3 regions of the Bacillus songklensis genome follow, and region 1 is predicted to be linked to each of the others. Evidence: riboswitches for the same ligand, from Rfam matches in the RefSeq annotation. Region 1 holds a riboswitch; each other region holds the start of a gene.

Region 1 (5,584 bases):
TAGAAGGAATGGAATTGATAAGAAAGTATAATCCCGATTTGGCTATTATGGACATGTACATGCCGAATCAAGATGGACTAACCACGTTACAGCAAATTCGTTCTGAAGGCTATACAACTGATATTATTGCGGTAACGGCAGCAAGCGATATGGAGACCGTAAGACGAGTCTTGCAACACGGTGCCATCGACTATATCATGAAACCTTTTAAATTTGAGAGAATTAAACATGCTCTCGAAAACTACCGTACTTTTCGAACACAAATAAAACAAAAAGAAAATGTGACCCAAACGGAATTAGATAGGATCTTGTTTCAAAAACATGAGGAGAAACTGCATTCCCTGCCCAAAGGGCTTAATGCTCTAACATTGAAGAACATTCAACATTATCTCGCCAAACAATCCACTCCCATCTCAGCAGAAGAAGTCGCTGAAGGAGTGGGCATTGCCCGTGTGACAGCACGGCGTTATCTAGAGTTTCTAGAACAAGACAATCAAGTAAAACTTCACATCGAATATGGAGGTGTCGGAAGACCCGTAAATCGATATATGTTGGTGGAAAGGAGATGATTCAAAAAATAGGAAATCATACCTTCTGAATCATCCCCCTGAAAGGACCCGGTACGTGAAATCCCGTAAAACCAAGGATTTTTCTGTCGGGTCCTTTTAATAAAAACATTTCTGGCTATCTCCTCTAACTTATGGGACAGCTCCTTTTTATTTTTCTGCTCCTTATGTATCAACTTTTTCTTTACACCTCTTTAGAGTTATATTAGAATAATCAATACAAATCACCATTTATATTTTCAGAATAATTATAAATAATAAAATTTTATATATTTTTTCACTAATCTCAAAATACTACCATTGCTTTATTTAGTATTTTTACGTAATAACGTTACAAAATAACCTTAATTATCATTATTTTTTTATTTCCCAGTAATTTTTCCATATAATTTCATTGACGAACTCATCATTTGTTTAATAAAATGAAAAACATGCAATTATTTTGTAAATTTCAATACTTATCGTTTAAATTTTTTGTAAATTTAAACGATTAGTGCATGATTTAATATTTGACTATTTTTTAGGAGGACTTAATTATGCAGGCAGCTGTAAAAAATGATGTTCAACAGCCAAACCAGTCCAGAAAAAAACATCCTCCTGGATTGTATATGCTGTTTATGACTGAGGCATGGGAGCGTTTCAGCTACTATGGAATGAGGGCAATTCTTGTTCTTTACTTAACAGCAACCGTTGTAAACGGTGGGCTTGGAGTCGACAAAACTACGGCTATGAGTATTTACGGATTCTTTACCGGTGCCGTCTATATTACGCCAATGATCGGCGGATATTTATCTGACCGTTTCTTGGGCAGAAGATTGGCGATCACAATCGGTGGTATTTTAATGGCACTTGGTAACTTCGCGCTATTCGCAAGCCAAACCACAAATGCTTTATACATTGGTCTTGGTTTATTGATTATCGGTAATGGTTTCTTCAAGCCGAACATCTCAACAATTGTTGGTGATCTTTACGACGACAACGATCCGCGTCGTGACGGAGCTTTTACTATCTTCTACATGGGGATTAACGTTGGTGCCTTCTTTGCGCCGTTAGTAGTCGGGCTTATGAGCTATAAATATGGATTCTTGACAGCAGCAATCGGTATGATTGTCGGACAGTTGATTTTCAACTTGTTAGGAAATCGTTATTTAGGTGATATCGGTAAAAAACCTACCGGTAAACCGGAAGTAACAGCTGGTCAAAAATCAACGGCACCGTTAACGAAAAGAGAAAAGAAACGTACAACAGCTATCGTTATTTTAGCAGTATTTGTCATTGCATTCTGGGCCGCTTTTGAGCAAGCGGGAAGCTCATTGACATTGTATGCTCAAGATCAGATTGACCGCAATGTATTTGGTTTTGAGGTTCCAACTGCCTGGTTCCAATCATTGAACCCATTATTCATCGTTATTTTAGCGCCAATTATGTCTGCTTTATGGTACAAGCTTGGCAGCTCAAAACGCGGTGACTTAAAAACTCCAACGAAAATGGCTCTTGGTTTAGTCACTGTTGGTTTAGGCTTCTTAGTACTGCTTCCTGCCGTTATGCACACAGGAAACGATCCGGCATTGAAAGCAAACATCCTGTTCATGGTTGTAACGTATTTCCTTCACACATTGGCTGAATTAATGATTTCACCAGTTGGTTTATCAATGGTAAGTAGAATTGCTCCAATCAAGCTTGCATCTCTTCTAATGGGTGTATGGCTGGCAAGTTCTGCTGTTGCCAACATGGTAGCCGGTCAATTAGCTGCATACACGCAGTCTTTAGGTTACCTTGACATCTTCAGCTTAATTGGTTTTGTAACGATTGGTTTAGGTATTTTATTACTGTTGCTTTCTAAGCCAATTACTAAATTGATGGACTAAAAAAGATGGAAGCTTTTGCTTCCATCTTTTTTTTGCTATCCTGCAAGGACATCTTCCTTTGGATAACCAATCTTCGAATGTTCTCTTCTTGCCAAAGAAAAAGCCAGCGTTAAAGGGCCAAGTTTTCCAATACTCATCATAAAAATGATCACCAGTTTTCCAATCGCCGTTAATTGAAAAGTCAATCCCATTGTTAACCCGACAGTTCCGAAAGCAGATATGACTTCAAAGATGATTTTGACGAACGGCGCTTTCTCTGTAATCGTTAAAATAAAAGCGGCAACAAAAATAAATAATAAACTGATCATGGTAATGGCCAATGCTTTAAATACAAGCTTATTGTCGATTGTCCTTTTGAATACCTGGATATCTTCTTTCCCTTTCAAATAGGTGAAAACAGATAACACAATAATCAAAAAGGTGGTAAGCTTAATACCTCCGCCGGTTGAAGCACTTCCCGCCCCTACGAACATTAGCAGCATCATATAAAAAGCGGTGGAGTCCTTGAGCGCTGTCACATCAATCGTATTAAAGCCTGCTGTACGCGGGCTCACTCCTTGAAAATAAGAACCCCAAAGCTTTTCTGACCAATCCAATGCTCCCAACGTTTTTGGGTTATCCATTTCCAATAACAAAATAATGATCATACTTAAGGCATTTAGTAAAAGTGTTCCAAGAATCATTAATTTTGAATGCAGGCTTAGCTTTTTCCACCTGCGTTTATTGTGCAAATCAATCAGCACGGTGAAACCTAACCCTCCAATAATAAAGAGAGAAGTAATTACGATATTAACAATCGGATCTCCTACGTATTTCATCAAATTATCAGGCAACAATCCAAACCCTGCATTGTTAAAGGCTGAAACAGCATGAAAAAAACTAAAATAAAGACCTTGGGCTACTCCAAATTCCGGCACCCAGCGAATAGCTAAAAATATGACTGCAATAATCTCAATAATAAAAGCAAAAGCAAATAAGTTCACAACCAATCGGATGACACCGCCAAAAGATGTTTGGTTAAGGGACTGTTGTATTAAAACACGTTCTTTAAACCCGATTTTCTTTCCAAGCATGATAAAAATCAATATGGCAAACGACATAATTCCAAGGCCGCCGATTTGAATCCAAAGCATAATAATGGTTTGGCCAAACAACGTATAAGTCGTGCCTGTATCGACCGATGTTAACCCTGTGACGGTGGTAGCAGATGTAATCGTAAAAAGTGCATCAATCCAGCTAATCGGCTCCTTTGTCGCAATCGGTAATTTTAATAAAATTGCACCTAATAAAATAAAAAAAGCAAAAAATAAAATAAGCAACTGCGGAGGCGCCAATTGAATGCGTTTTGGTAACATAAAAAACTTCCTTCTTTCTCAAATAATGATTCATTCCAATTATTCTCTTCTTAATAAGTCATTCAAATTAATAAGTCATTCAAACCATCAAAAATATAATGTTGCCCTCGATCATCCCCTACTACTGCAGTAAATGGAGTCTTTAACACATATCCTTGAATTTAAAAATAGATAAGCTAAAACGCATATACCTGAAGTGGACCTTCAATAAAACTAATGGCTTCCTCCTATATTCCAGGGAAAGGTCCACTTCATAAGGCAACGTTAACCGTATGTTTTTTATACGGTTAACGTTGCCTTACTAATAAAAAAGACCATTCCGAAGAATGGTCAATGACAATCATTGTCCCTTCCCTCAAAAAGTGCTTACGAGGTTAGCTGTCGGGTTCGGATTTGAGAGTATCCTACTTTAATTAAAGATTCACCCCAAGTACATCGTATGTACAATTACGGTTCCCCCGCTCCTATAAAGGATTAAGCAAGTTAACATTGAAACATATGATTATGAAAGTAATCATAATTCCGCCCACACAAACTGTCAAGCATATTTTAAACATCTTTGTTTCACTGCATATATTGTTTTTAAATGTCAATGCTAACAATAAGATTACCGGGTAAAGGAGAAAAGACGTTGAAAATCGTAGCGGTTTGTAAACAATGCAACGGTGCTGGACGAGTGGATACAATGATTCCTTTTTACAAGAGAGCATGTTCTTCATGCAATGGTACAGGAAAATTCACCCAAACATTGACCGAATACAGAGAAAATATATAAAAGAGGATGACTCAAAAGGTATAAAAGGCCATACCTTTTGAGTCATCCTCCTAAAAGGACCCGTCATGAAAATCCAGCAAAATCACAGGATTCCGTGACGGGTCCTTTCAGTAAAGATCAACTTTTATCATTAACTCGAGACTTATGGGACAGCCTCTTTTTTACCTATCAGGGGAACGGAACCCCGCTGCCTTTGCCTCTTTTTCTGTGCAAAACATCATTTCCGGTTTCGTTACTTTATATTGCGGACTATCCGGTGTATGATAGATTTTTTCGCCTTTACTGTTTATATTGCCTTTTATCAAAGGCTGTTTGCAGCTCACTTTCTGTTCACTCTTTGTTTCGTTTTGCTCTACTTGATCTTCTTCAAATCCTCTATCCGTTGCGTAGTTCTCAATCGACCATATCTTTAATTCTTGCTTACGAGCCTTTTCCTGTATATCCCTAAATCGATCAACATATTTTGTATTGGGTTCAAATACATAAGCAACACGTGCATATCCCTTTTCAAGTAGTAATTCATTCAGCATTTTGCCATCAACCCATACATAAGCAAGCAAACGTCCATATTTATCTCTTTCTCCTACATCCATTTCTAGCTTGACTTCTTTTCCCTCAGGCAACAGCTCTTTAACAAAATTACTGGCTTCCTTTCCGTATGGTTGGACAGGTTTGGATGGATGGACAGACTCTGGAGTATCCACCAGCAACAGCCGAACTGTTTCTGATCGATTGTTCACTTCCACCTTGATCGTGTCCCCGTCGACTACCCGCTCCACTACCGCTGGGATTTTGGAATCCTGCTGTTGACATGCAGGCAATATAACAATAATAAGTGTTAATATTGCAACCATCCAAAGATTCTTGAAATATGTATATCTCATTTTCTGTTCTTCTCCTCTCACCTTGGCTCATCAACAGAAAAAGAGTCTGGCTTTTTCACCAAACCCTTTTATCCCGCATTAAAGGGCAGTAAAATCCTCACTTCAAAACATAGCATAATCGGAGAAGTCTAAGTGG
Region 2 (5,584 bases), on a different contig from region 1:
CAAACAGGGATTTCTCCTCACGTGAAAACAGACACTCCACTCGAGGACGCCCATGAAGCATGGCTGGAAGCGAAATATAAAACGTACAAAGAATGGCCAAATTTACAAGATGTAGAGCCGACGAAAAGCTTCACCGTCACGTTCCCTACAACCGTAAACGGCCGCTCATTGATCGGCAATAAAATTGAATTAATCGAATTGGGCGGACAAGCCGTTCCCATCAGCTTGAAGCAAACAAATCTTCGCCAAGTCACCATTCAACCGACAGAACCGTTAAAACCGCATGGAGAATATATGGTAGTCGTACATCCTGGATGGAAGACGTTTAAAGGGAAAGAAATGAAGAGCGGGAATATGGTGGAAGTGGCCGTTCAATAATATATAAATCCACATAAAATAGGGAACATGAGCAAAAACCGCCCATGTTCCCTATTTTACGCATAAGCGGCTGCCACTTCATTTTCTGATGCTTTAACAACGTTATCTATCAGCACCTGAAAGTTTGAAGCCGGTGTCCCTTCATTCGTACCAATTGTTGTGTCATTAAGAGCCTCACTGAATGTCAACACAATTCGGGAACCATCGGAAGCTACAACCGCACTGAGTATGGAAAGAAAAGAAGCACGTCAAAAAAAGGAGCATTTGCCGGGAAGCAGATGCTTTTTTGATTGCCCCTAATCAGTAATGAATCGGTGCAACCGATAGATTTCTTGATGACCACAGTCGTTAGGATGAGGATCGCGGATATCCGAGCAGAAGTTTGTCCATGCACATACCTTCCAGGTCCCATCATACCATTGTCCTCTAAAAGAAGAAGAAACATCGACAACTTTATAGTTATAAATTGACTTATAATAAGGGTTTTGAATAGCCCCATTGATTTGTTGAATAAAATGGTTTGTTTTTGAATAGTTAGGGTCATTTCCCTTATAAGGGTTATAAACAGTCATCACGTAAATTTCAGCATTTGAACAAATTCGATAACGAATCTCATACAAAATTTGCGGCCACTGTTTTCTAAACTCTTGTGCCCCTTTTCCAGCACACCCCTCATTAATATCCATATAATTGTTACTAGCACAAAAAATAAGATTACCGCCGCCTATACTTATTGTCACTAACTTTGACTAAAAAACTGCTGCTCGCGTTTCCGAATCAAACCTAAGCTGCCATAGTAATGTTTTGCTCGTCATTCCAGGCACTGCCCGATTACTAAGAAAAACCCTTCCAAATAATTCTTCAAGAAAATGACAAAGATACTGAACATATCCAAAATTATGTGTTCCACCCCACCCTGCTGCTATCGAATCTCCCAATGCAGCATATTGGAATGACGGTTGGGAACATGGCAAGTAAAAAGTCAAAGACCTCTCCTCCAATTTATTTGAATTAAACAATTATATTTATTTCGATTATCTTCAATATATACGTTATAAATAAAAGCCAGGCGGTCATCATGACTGCCTGGCTTTAAACATATTTATTCCAATGTTAATAAATATTAATCAAAGCATCTTGTTCTTGTGCAGAAAAGCCTGTTGAAGCATCTACCCAATAATCATGCCCTTCGCCTGTCACATTTGCTTTCCTTACGTCTTCTGAAAAGTGATTCGCTTTTACTACTTGATTCCTCAAGTTTTTATCGACTATATAGATCGATTTAGAAAATTCGACCTGACCAAAGAACGGCCATGCCAAATTTTCTAGACCTAAGCGGCTGGCACCCCCCTTGCGGGGTTGGCGCCAACCGCATAGGTGAACCCTTGAGGGCGAATTCAAGTTGTCTGGATCACCGATTGTGATGCCTCTTGATTGAATGAAGATGTGTCGAGTTATTAAGTGGAATATATATAATGCACGCAAACTGTTAAACGGATCAGGTAAAATTCCTTTATTTAATGTTTCCGCCATTCCTAATTGGGTTTTAGAATTTGCTCCAACTGCGACTCCTCCATCATGAAGATATGGGGCGGACCAATAAAGACCAATGAGACTAGGAACTTTATATCCTCAATGAAGCGGGCTGCACAACCTTTTGAACTAGCACCTGCTTATGTATATTTGGCTTCAGACGATTCCTCATATGTATCAGGACAAATTCTGCACGTAAATGGCGGAACCATTGTAAATGGATGAATGAATCTCAGGAGAAATCGTTTATTCGTTGCAAAATTCAGTGTTATAAATCTTTGAAAATACAGGTATATAAATTTGTCAAACTGGAAAACCTTCTAGTAGATATGTTATGCTAGCATCTCTACATACTATCTAAAAATAAAAGGGTGAGGTGTTTGAATATGAATAAAACGGAATTGATCAATGCTGTGGCAACACAAACAGAATTAACAAAGAAAGATGCGGCAAAAGCTGTGGATGCATTATTTGAAACGATCTCTACTACACTTGCTAACGAAGAAAAAATCCAATTAATCGGATTTGGAACGTTTGAAGTGCGTGAGCGTGCAGCTCGAACGGGGCGTAACCCGCAAACAGGTGAAGAAATGCAGATTCCCGCTTCCAAAGTTCCTGCTTTTAAACCAGGTAAGGAACTAAAAGAAGCTGTAAAATAAGCAATTAATAAAGAAAGCGCTAAGGAAGCTTTTGTGTTCTCCCTTAGCGCTTTTTTATGAGTAAGCGATAGCCTGATGTTTAATCACTTCGTTCGCACCGTTGTACGCCATACTGATTGCGCAGGCCATTCTTCTTTTTATTGTTGGAAATGCCACCATCGGTATCTTATTCCCTCTTTACAAACAGCTTTTTCAAGAGTATATTAGCTGAGGGAACTTTAAACTTTAAACTCAATCATATCTTGTATCGCTTAATCCATAAGGAGTGGGGGACCCAATCTTGTGCATAGTCACTTGGGGTGAATCCTTCTTAAGAAGGCAGGGCTACTCTCAAGGCCCGAATCCGACAGCTAACCTCGTAAGCGTTTGGAGAGAAGGTTTGCTTTGTGTTTTCTTAAAAAGAACACTGAGTAGCATCTCAGTGTTCTTTTTTGTGTTCCTTTACGATCAGTTTTCACTTTTTAGGAGGATTTATAGTGTTAGACATACCAATAGAGGGAATTAGTAAAATCAATAAAATAGTGACTGTCTGCATTCATTAATTAAGTCCTTAATAGACATACTATGGCCATTAAGAGTCTCATTTAATCTTCTTTTTTCGGTCTTAAAATGAATGGATTTATGTATACGGAGGTAAACGGCGTGAGTTATTCAATTTTAAAAAGAATATTAATTGGAAAACCTCTCAAAACCAGTCAATTAGGAGAACAAAAATTAAATAAATTAAAAGCCCTTGCCATTTTGTCGTCAGATGCACTTTCTTCTGTAGCTTATGGAACGGAACAAATTTTAATTGTGTTAGCGACGATTAGTCTGGTTGCATTTTGGTATTCCATTCCAATCGCGATTGGTGTGTTGGTGCTTTTAACCGCCTTGATTCTTTCATACCGGCAAATCATCCATGCCTATCCCCACGGCGGTGGCGCCTACATCGTTTCGAGGAGCAATCTGGGGGAAAATCCTGGACTCATTGCAGGGGGCTCGCTATTAGTTGACTATATTTTAACCGTAGCCGTGAGCGTTTCAGCCGGAACGGATGCCATTACATCCGCCTTTCCACAATTACATGAGCATAACGTGATGATTGCTTCTTTATTAGTTGTTTTTATTACCCTTTTGAATCTCAGGGGTGTAACAGAATCCGCATCCTTCCTTGCCTATCCTGTATATTTGTTTGTACTGGCATTGGTGCTTCTCATTGGCGCAGGAATATGGCAGATTTTAAGCGGACAAGTACCGGCTGATTTACATACACCTATCGGAACAGTCGTTCCCGGCATCAGTTTATTTTTATTACTCAAGGCTTTCTCATCTGGTTGTTCGGCTCTTACTGGAGTAGAAGCCATTTCGAATGCAGTCCCTAACTTTAAAGAACCGGCTGCCAAAAATGCCGCCAATACGTTAGTCATGATGGGGATCATCCTGGCGATTCTTTTTTCCGGCATTACGTTTTTAGCTTATTGGCTGGGAATCTCACCTAAAGCCGAGGAAACAGTGGTATCACAAATCGCTGCCGAAGTATTCGGAAGAAACATCCTATATTATTTTATTCAAGGGACGACGGCTCTTATTTTAGTCCTCGCCGCCAATACGGGCTTTTCAGCTTTTCCGTTACTAGCCGTTAATTTGGCATCAGACAAATATATCCCGCGAATGTTTTTGATACGCGGAGACAGACTCGGCTATTCAAACGGGATCGTCACACTTGGAATCGCGTCGATTTTACTTATTGTTGCCTTTAAAGGAGAAACAGAGCAATTAATTCCCTTGTACGCAGTCGGCGTATTTATTCCTTTCACCCTTTCGCAAACAGGCATGATTGTCAAATGGTTAAGAGAGAAGCCTGCCGGTTGGATGTACAGGTTGACCATTAATTTGATTGGAGCGTTGATTACTTTAACCGTCCTGATTATTTTCTTCACTACAAAGTTTTCTCAAGTTTGGTCTGTCCTGATTTTCTTGCCGGTGATTGTTTATATGTTCCATCGTATTAAAAACCATTATGAAGCCGTGGGGGAGCAGCTCAGAATTAAACCAGGTGAAGAACGTTTACAAATGGAAGGAAATGTCGTGATTGTCCCTGTTGCAGGGATTACGAAAGTGGTCGAAAATTCCTTGAACTATGCCCAGTTAATCGGGGATACAGTCATTGCTGTTTATGTCGCTTTTGACCGGGAAAGCGAGAAACGGATGGAGGAAAAGTGGAAGGAATGGAAGCCCGACATTCGTCTGGTGACACTACATTCCCAATATAGAAGTTTAATGAGGCCTCTTTCCCGATTTATCGATTTAGCTGAGGAAAAGGCCGCTGAAACCAACCATACCCTGACCGTGTTAATTCCTCAATTCATCACGAAAAAGAGGTGGCAGGATATATTGCATAATCAGTCAAGCTTGCTGTTAAGAGTCTATCTCCTCTATCAAAAAAATGTAATTGTCACGACAGTACCTTATCGATTTAAAAAATAAAACTAGCCCAAGGGCAGCAAAAAAGCCGTTTTAAAACGGCTTTTTTGCTTGCTTAAATATGGTCTACCCTTTTATCTCGCATCCTTTGTTCCATTCACGCCTCCGTCATTCGCTTAAACTTAACATTTTGATTGTACGATTTTCACCTAAAAACGCACTTCATCATAAAATAGAAAATACTTCTTAAGAATTCATTAAAAACATTCGGAATTTTGTTTACTATGAAATAGTATTGTTTTATAATCATATAAAAATACTCGGATTTAAATTAGGGGGACAACAAGATGAGTATCAGTATGACGGTTATGGGGTTAGTGGTAGGGGTTTTAGTAGGATTAACAGGGGTAGGAGGAGCAGCCCTTTTAACTCCCCTTTTAATAGCACTAGGTATCAATCCTTCTATCGCAGTAGGAACCGATCTTGCCTATAATTCCATTACAAAGCTATTCGGAGCAGCTCAACACTGGAAGCAAAATACCGTTAATGTTAAAATGGTGAAATATTTAGCATTGGGCAGTGCTCCTAGTGCAGCGATCGCGATTGGA
Region 3 (5,584 bases), on a different contig from region 1:
TACGCAACTCGCCGGAGGAAAGCGGCCGGCTTCCATATGGAGAGTCTGCGCCGGAAACGATTGAAAAGGGAAAAACGCCAATACGGCCGTTACAGCCTGTTTCCATCTTTCAACTTATAAAGCAAAAACGATTTCTTTTCCTTATGGTCCCTTTTTTTGTTTGCGGGGTAACGACGACCGGATTGATGGATACCCATCTCATTCCATTCGCCCAGCTATGCGGGTTTTCACCCGCTGTCATTGGTTCGGCCGTCAGCACACTAGCGGCATTTAATATTTTAGGTACCGTGTTGTCAGGGCACTTGTCTGACAAATGGAACTGTAAATACATGCTGGCGTTTTTATACGGGATGCGTGCATTGACCGTTTGCTTGTTACTGGTTATGCTCCATGATTCCGCATTCCTCGGTTTTGTAATCGATAAATCGTGGCTTTTGTTTGCATTCGCCGTTATGTTTGGGGTAGTAGATTTTGCAACGGTCGCACCCACAATCAAGCTGGCATCAGAGTATTTCAAACACATATCGGTCGGTACGGTGATCGGATGGCTCTATTTAAGCCACCAAATCGGCTCGGCATTGGGTTCGTATGTTCCCGGTGTCTTATTTGACTTATCAGGTGGATACGATGTATCTATCCTTTCTTCTATCGGATTCTTAGTCATCGCGGCTGCACTTAGCTTTATCCTTCCGGCGGCGTCCGCACACCTTTTGCAGCAACCATCTTATACAAATACAACAAAAAACGGTTGAGTTGAATCAACCGTTTTTTAGCATTATTTTAGGCTAACTTCGTCATTCCGATCCCTGAAACGATGACACCGTTCATTGCGGAACCGTTCCATACAGCTTGCGCAGTTCGCGTTTTAAAATTTTTCCGTACGGACTTTTTGGCAACCTGTCAACGATGTATAGTTCTTTCGGCTTTTTAAAAGCCGCGAGATGCCGACTGCAAAGCTTCATCAGTTCTTCTTCCGTCACTTCGCATGTGCCATTTCCCACGATATACGCTATGAGGCGTTCTCCCCATTTATCATCAGGAACGCCGATGACACACGTTTCCTTGACGCCGTCATGCTTATTCAGCACTTCTTCTATTTCGCGCGGGTAAATGTTCATCCCGCCGCTGATGACCACGTCTTTTTTGCGGTCCACTAAATGCAGATATCCTTGTTCGTCCATCCAGCCGACATCTCCTGTGTGAAGCCATCCATTTTTAATCGTATCAAGTGTGGCACCTGGATTGCTCCAATATCCTTTCATGACAAGTGAGCCTCTACAAACTACCTCGCCAAGTTCCCCCGGCGCCGCTTTTTTCCCATTTTCATCCACCACTTTCGTTTCCACAAACGGCCCAGCTATACCGCATGATTCCAGACGTTTCCCCAGTTCATGGCGCGGCATGGTCGTAATGACCATCGGAGCCTCGACTTGGCCGTATGTTTGTATAAGCTTTGGTCCTAACAGCTCCAGTGCTTTTTGCAGCTTAGCTGCTGCAATCGGAGCGCCTGCCATATTAATGGATTTGACATGGCCAAGTTTTTTCGGATCAAAATCGGGATCTTGAATCATTAAATCAATCATGGCCGGGACAAGGAAAAGGACGGAGACTTTTTCTCGTTCCAGATCATCGATAAATTCTTTTGGGTCGAACTTGTTGAACACCACTTGCGTCAAACCGAAAATCCAGGCGATATGGGATAAAAAATTACTTCCATGTGTGAGCGAAGCAGCATGGCCGATGACGTCCTCCGTCATGACTTCACAGGCAAGCGCCAGGGATAAAGCGCCTGCAATCATGTTACGGTGTGATAACATCCCTCCTTTTGGCCTTCCTGTTGTACCGGATGTATACATGATGACAAATACATCATCTTCCTGTACAGCCTCTGATTTCGGATAGTCGTCACTTTGCCGTTGCAGCCAACACTCATATTTGTCGCCGACTTCTAACTTTGGAATATCCAAATCAATTTTATGAATCCATTCTTTTTCGCCAATCAATAGTTTCGCTCCGGAATTTTCAATGATGTATGTAAGCTCCTTTGGATGAAGACGGTAATCGAGCGGCACTTTGATGAAACCGCCAAGTGCTGCAGCACAATCAGATTCTATATGCTCCGAACGGTTGGACATGAGAACCGCCACCCGGTCCCCTTTTTTCAAATGATAGCTTTTGATGCCATTTGCCAACTGGCATGAACGAATTCGCAATTGATCGTACGTGATCGTTTGATTTTGATACTTGACCGCGATTTTATCCGGATATGTTTGAAATGCTTTTTTCATATAAGAGCCAAGTGTTTCCATCTTATTCCCCCTTCTGCGGTTTTATGGTCAGTAACCTAAACCCTTACTCAACAGGCTTAGAGTATGCCGGCTTTTCATTTTGAATGGGCGGCTGTACAAATACTGCCCTTTGCAATTTGAGTTCGCTTGTACAATTCTATTCGCCGTTTCTTCACTTGATAACAAATCGACTAAAACAACATTTTTAAAGAACTAAATGATTATTTTAGCCGGCATTACAAATATTAAGGAATGTCCCATACGTATATAAGGAGGAATTTTCATGAGTCTTTATGAACGATTAGGCGGTCAAGAAGGCATTCAAAAGGTCGTAGATGTTTTCTATAAAAAAGTGTTGGAGGATGATACAGTCAATCACTATTTTGAACATACCGATATGGAAAAGCAGCGCCGCCATCAAACATTGTTTCTTAGCTGGGTGACAGGCGGACCAAATCAGTATTCAGGTAAAGGTATGGAAAAAGCGCATGAAGGTCTTAACCTGCAAGAATCACATTTTGAAGCAATTGCTAACCACCTTGTTTCAAGCCTTAAAGAGTTCAATGTGTCCGAAAAAGATATTGATCAAGTTGTACAAAAACTTTTAACAATGAAGGATGCAATTCTTCACAAATAAGCCTATACATAAAAGGAAAGCCGGCTCCCATAAATCATGTCCCATTCTATTTCTCATACTTTGTGTATCCCGTCTTGCCTTTTCTTTTTGCCAATGTGTTAAAATATCATGATCGAATCGAGTCATTTGCAATCAGAATCATCATAAGAAGGTGACCCAAAGAACATACTTTTGGGCCAGCCTCTTATTCCTTTTAAATGGACTTCAACGTCTTTTTTCTTCACTAAATAATGCTTTTGCACAAAACTCGATAATTTCCCGTCGTCTGACAATCCCAATAAAGATTCCTTGATCATCGATGACCGGTACAAAGTTTTGTTCTGTTGTCTGCAAGATGATGCTTTCCATTTCAGCATGGATCGGTATGGCTTTATTATCGTGGCGCCTTGGTACTAATCGAAGCGGCAATTCTTCCAGCTCTTGAAGATTGAATGTCCCCCTTTCCTTTAAAAACCAAAGGAGATCTCCTTCAGTCAGCGTTCCCACATATTTTCCTTCATCATCAATAAGGGGTACTGCCGTATATTTGTGATATTCCATTTTTTCCAATGCTTGGCGTACGGTAGATTCCATGTCAATAACAGCTACTTCATGCTTTGGAATAAGAAAAAATGCAATGTTCATACTCATTCTTAACTCCTTTTTTCTTCTTGAATCGGCTCCAGCCTAAAATCGATATTTATCATCTTCCCTATATTTACCTCTACACACATCTATTCATAATCAGAGCCACCGTTTACAAAAAATGTTCACTTTTTCCCTCTTCCATTATTGAGAACGGACACTAACCAAATGGAAACGCCGACCATGCCTCCCCCCATCAGTACTACTATTCCAATCATGATGGCATCCTTCATGTTTATGTCCTCCCTAAAAAATAAGTTGTTCGCATTGACGCAAATATATAGCTTTGCTCTCCGGCATAGAGTCCTCTATTCTTTTTCTCTTCAAATGCCTTTTCTTCATAATAAAAACCGCGAAAAGAGAGGGCCTCTTTTCGCGGTTTTTCACAGCACAAATAAGCCGTGCATTCACACGAATTTTTTCCTCCCAAACGCTTACGAGGTTAGCTGTCGGATTTGGGTCGTGGAAGTAACCCTACCTTCACTGAAGGACTCACCCCAAGTGCTAAGATTCAACACAAAGTTGGTTCCCCCGCTTCTAAATTAGAATTAAGCGATTTATGATAAAACATTTTATGTGAGTAATCTTACCCCCGTTAAAATTTACTGTCAACAGCTATTTTTAATCATGGATGAAATAACTAGTAAGAACGATATTAATAAAGTCCAGAAAACGATGTTCATGACTCCCTTGTCGATATAGTGCAATTTTAACTTTTTAAACACAGAAAAAACCCTCATCCGACTCGCTTTGCGGGGATGAAGACTTTTTCATATTTTCACGATGTTTCATTTTTGAACGTCTTCTGGATGGCATCCAATATAATTCGGACAAATTCGCCTTCGTGGATACGACACTGGAACTCAGCGGGCTCACATACGATGTCGGAGCAAATTTTCAGTTCCACTGTATCATGCGTAATTCTCCTGATGTGCAGCCACTTTCCATCTGACAACCGAAATGCTAAACGCGCAGTCATAGACTTCTCTCCTGCTCTTTCACCCTTTTTTTATTTTTCCCTTCTGTCATCGGCCTTCCTCTATTCGCGCCTTTCTGTTCTTTCTCCTTGAATAAACTTACAATGGTGATCATTTGACATGGATGCTCTTTATCCATGTCAAATGATTTATGTGCATTTATATATTTTTTTGCGCTTCCATTTCTTCATGACAATTCCGTGTGTCGGTGAGAAGAATAAGGCAATTAAGAACAATATCCCGGCAACCGTAATCATGCACCCTGCAATGGAAGCATCGTATACGTACGCCATATAATACCCGATCGCAGAACTGATGATCCCGATGAACATGCTGATACCAATCATCACACTTAATTTTTCGGTCAACAAGTAAGCCGTTGCTGCAGGAACAATTAACATGCCCACCACTAAAATGGCGCCCACACTTTCAAAAGAAGCAACCGTCGTAAAAGAAACGAGTGCCATTAGGAGATAGTGGAATAACATGACCGGTATGCCGACAGCTGCCGCCATGGCCGGGTCAAACGAGCAAATTTTAAACTGTTTATAGAATAGACTGATTACGATTAAGTTTAAGAGAAAGGTAGCCCCTACTCCCCAGACGGCTTTTGGACCGATACTCATCCCGCCAATCGATATCGTATTCCACGGTGCATAGGCGATTTCCCCGTACAGCACACAATCAAGATCCAAATCCACCTGGCGGGTGTATAAACTGACAAGCACAACCCCCACCGCAAATAAAGCCGTAAATACGACACCGATGGAGGCATCGGACTGGACACCGCTTTGGTGGAACATCTGAATCAAAAAGACGGTGATCAATCCGATCACGGCTGCCCCCATCATCATGAACAACGAATCCCTTGAGCCGCTCACCAAAAAGGCGATGACAATCCCCGGTAAAACCGAGTGGCTGATTGCGTCCCCAATCATCGACATTTTGCGTAGAACGAGAAAACAACCGACAAGGCTACATGAGCAGGCAACGAGCGCGCCGATCAGCATAATCCAAACATCATTCACAACGTTTCTCCTTCTTTCATTTTTTGCATA

What was found. Region 1 has a riboswitch for cyclic di-AMP ahead of ACFOU2_RS10440 (TrkH family potassium uptake protein). Riboswitches for the same ligand answer to the same signal wherever they lie in the genome.
Region 2: another riboswitch for cyclic di-AMP. It lies ahead of ACFOU2_RS24335 (APC family permease); the one in region 1 lies ahead of ACFOU2_RS10440 (TrkH family potassium uptake protein).
Region 3: another riboswitch for cyclic di-AMP. It lies ahead of ACFOU2_RS16175 (CBS domain-containing protein); the one in region 1 lies ahead of ACFOU2_RS10440 (TrkH family potassium uptake protein).

The regions. Positions count from the first base shown of each region.
Region 1 is NZ_JBHRZT010000043.1:168,756-174,339, forward strand. It holds gene ACFOU2_RS10430 (response regulator) at 1-569, shown strand, start outside; gene ACFOU2_RS10435 (peptide MFS transporter) at 1,103-2,434, shown strand; gene ACFOU2_RS10440 (TrkH family potassium uptake protein) at 2,470-3,789, opposite strand; cyclic di-AMP (ydaO/yuaA leader) riboswitch at 4,137-4,280, opposite strand; gene ACFOU2_RS10445 (hypothetical protein) at 4,421-4,564, shown strand; gene ACFOU2_RS10450 (thermonuclease family protein) at 4,726-5,448, opposite strand.
Region 2 is NZ_JBHRZT010000073.1:240,407-245,990, reverse strand. It holds gene ACFOU2_RS24370 (S41 family peptidase) at 1-378, shown strand, start outside; gene ACFOU2_RS24365 (hypothetical protein) at 435-569, opposite strand; gene ACFOU2_RS24360 (hypothetical protein) at 675-1,064, opposite strand; gene ACFOU2_RS24355 (SGNH/GDSL hydrolase family protein) at 1,128-1,316, opposite strand; gene ACFOU2_RS24350 (hypothetical protein) at 1,492-1,911, opposite strand; partial or broken gene ACFOU2_RS24345 (SDR family oxidoreductase) at 2,014-2,136, shown strand; gene ACFOU2_RS24340 (HU family DNA-binding protein) at 2,298-2,570, shown strand; cyclic di-AMP (ydaO/yuaA leader) riboswitch at 2,809-2,949, shown strand; gene ACFOU2_RS24335 (APC family permease) at 3,213-5,039, shown strand; gene ACFOU2_RS24330 (sulfite exporter TauE/SafE family protein) at 5,324-5,584, shown strand, end outside.
Region 3 is NZ_JBHRZT010000067.1:195,776-201,359, reverse strand. It holds gene ACFOU2_RS16190 (MFS transporter) at 1-752, shown strand, start outside; gene ACFOU2_RS16185 (class I adenylate-forming enzyme family protein) at 825-2,309, opposite strand; gene ACFOU2_RS16180 (group I truncated hemoglobin) at 2,572-2,925, shown strand; gene ACFOU2_RS16175 (CBS domain-containing protein) at 3,130-3,549, opposite strand; cyclic di-AMP (ydaO/yuaA leader) riboswitch at 3,966-4,114, opposite strand; gene ACFOU2_RS16170 (hypothetical protein) at 4,328-4,528, opposite strand; gene ACFOU2_RS16165 (metal ABC transporter permease) at 4,676-5,554, opposite strand; gene ACFOU2_RS16160 (metal ABC transporter permease) at 5,551-5,584, opposite strand, start outside.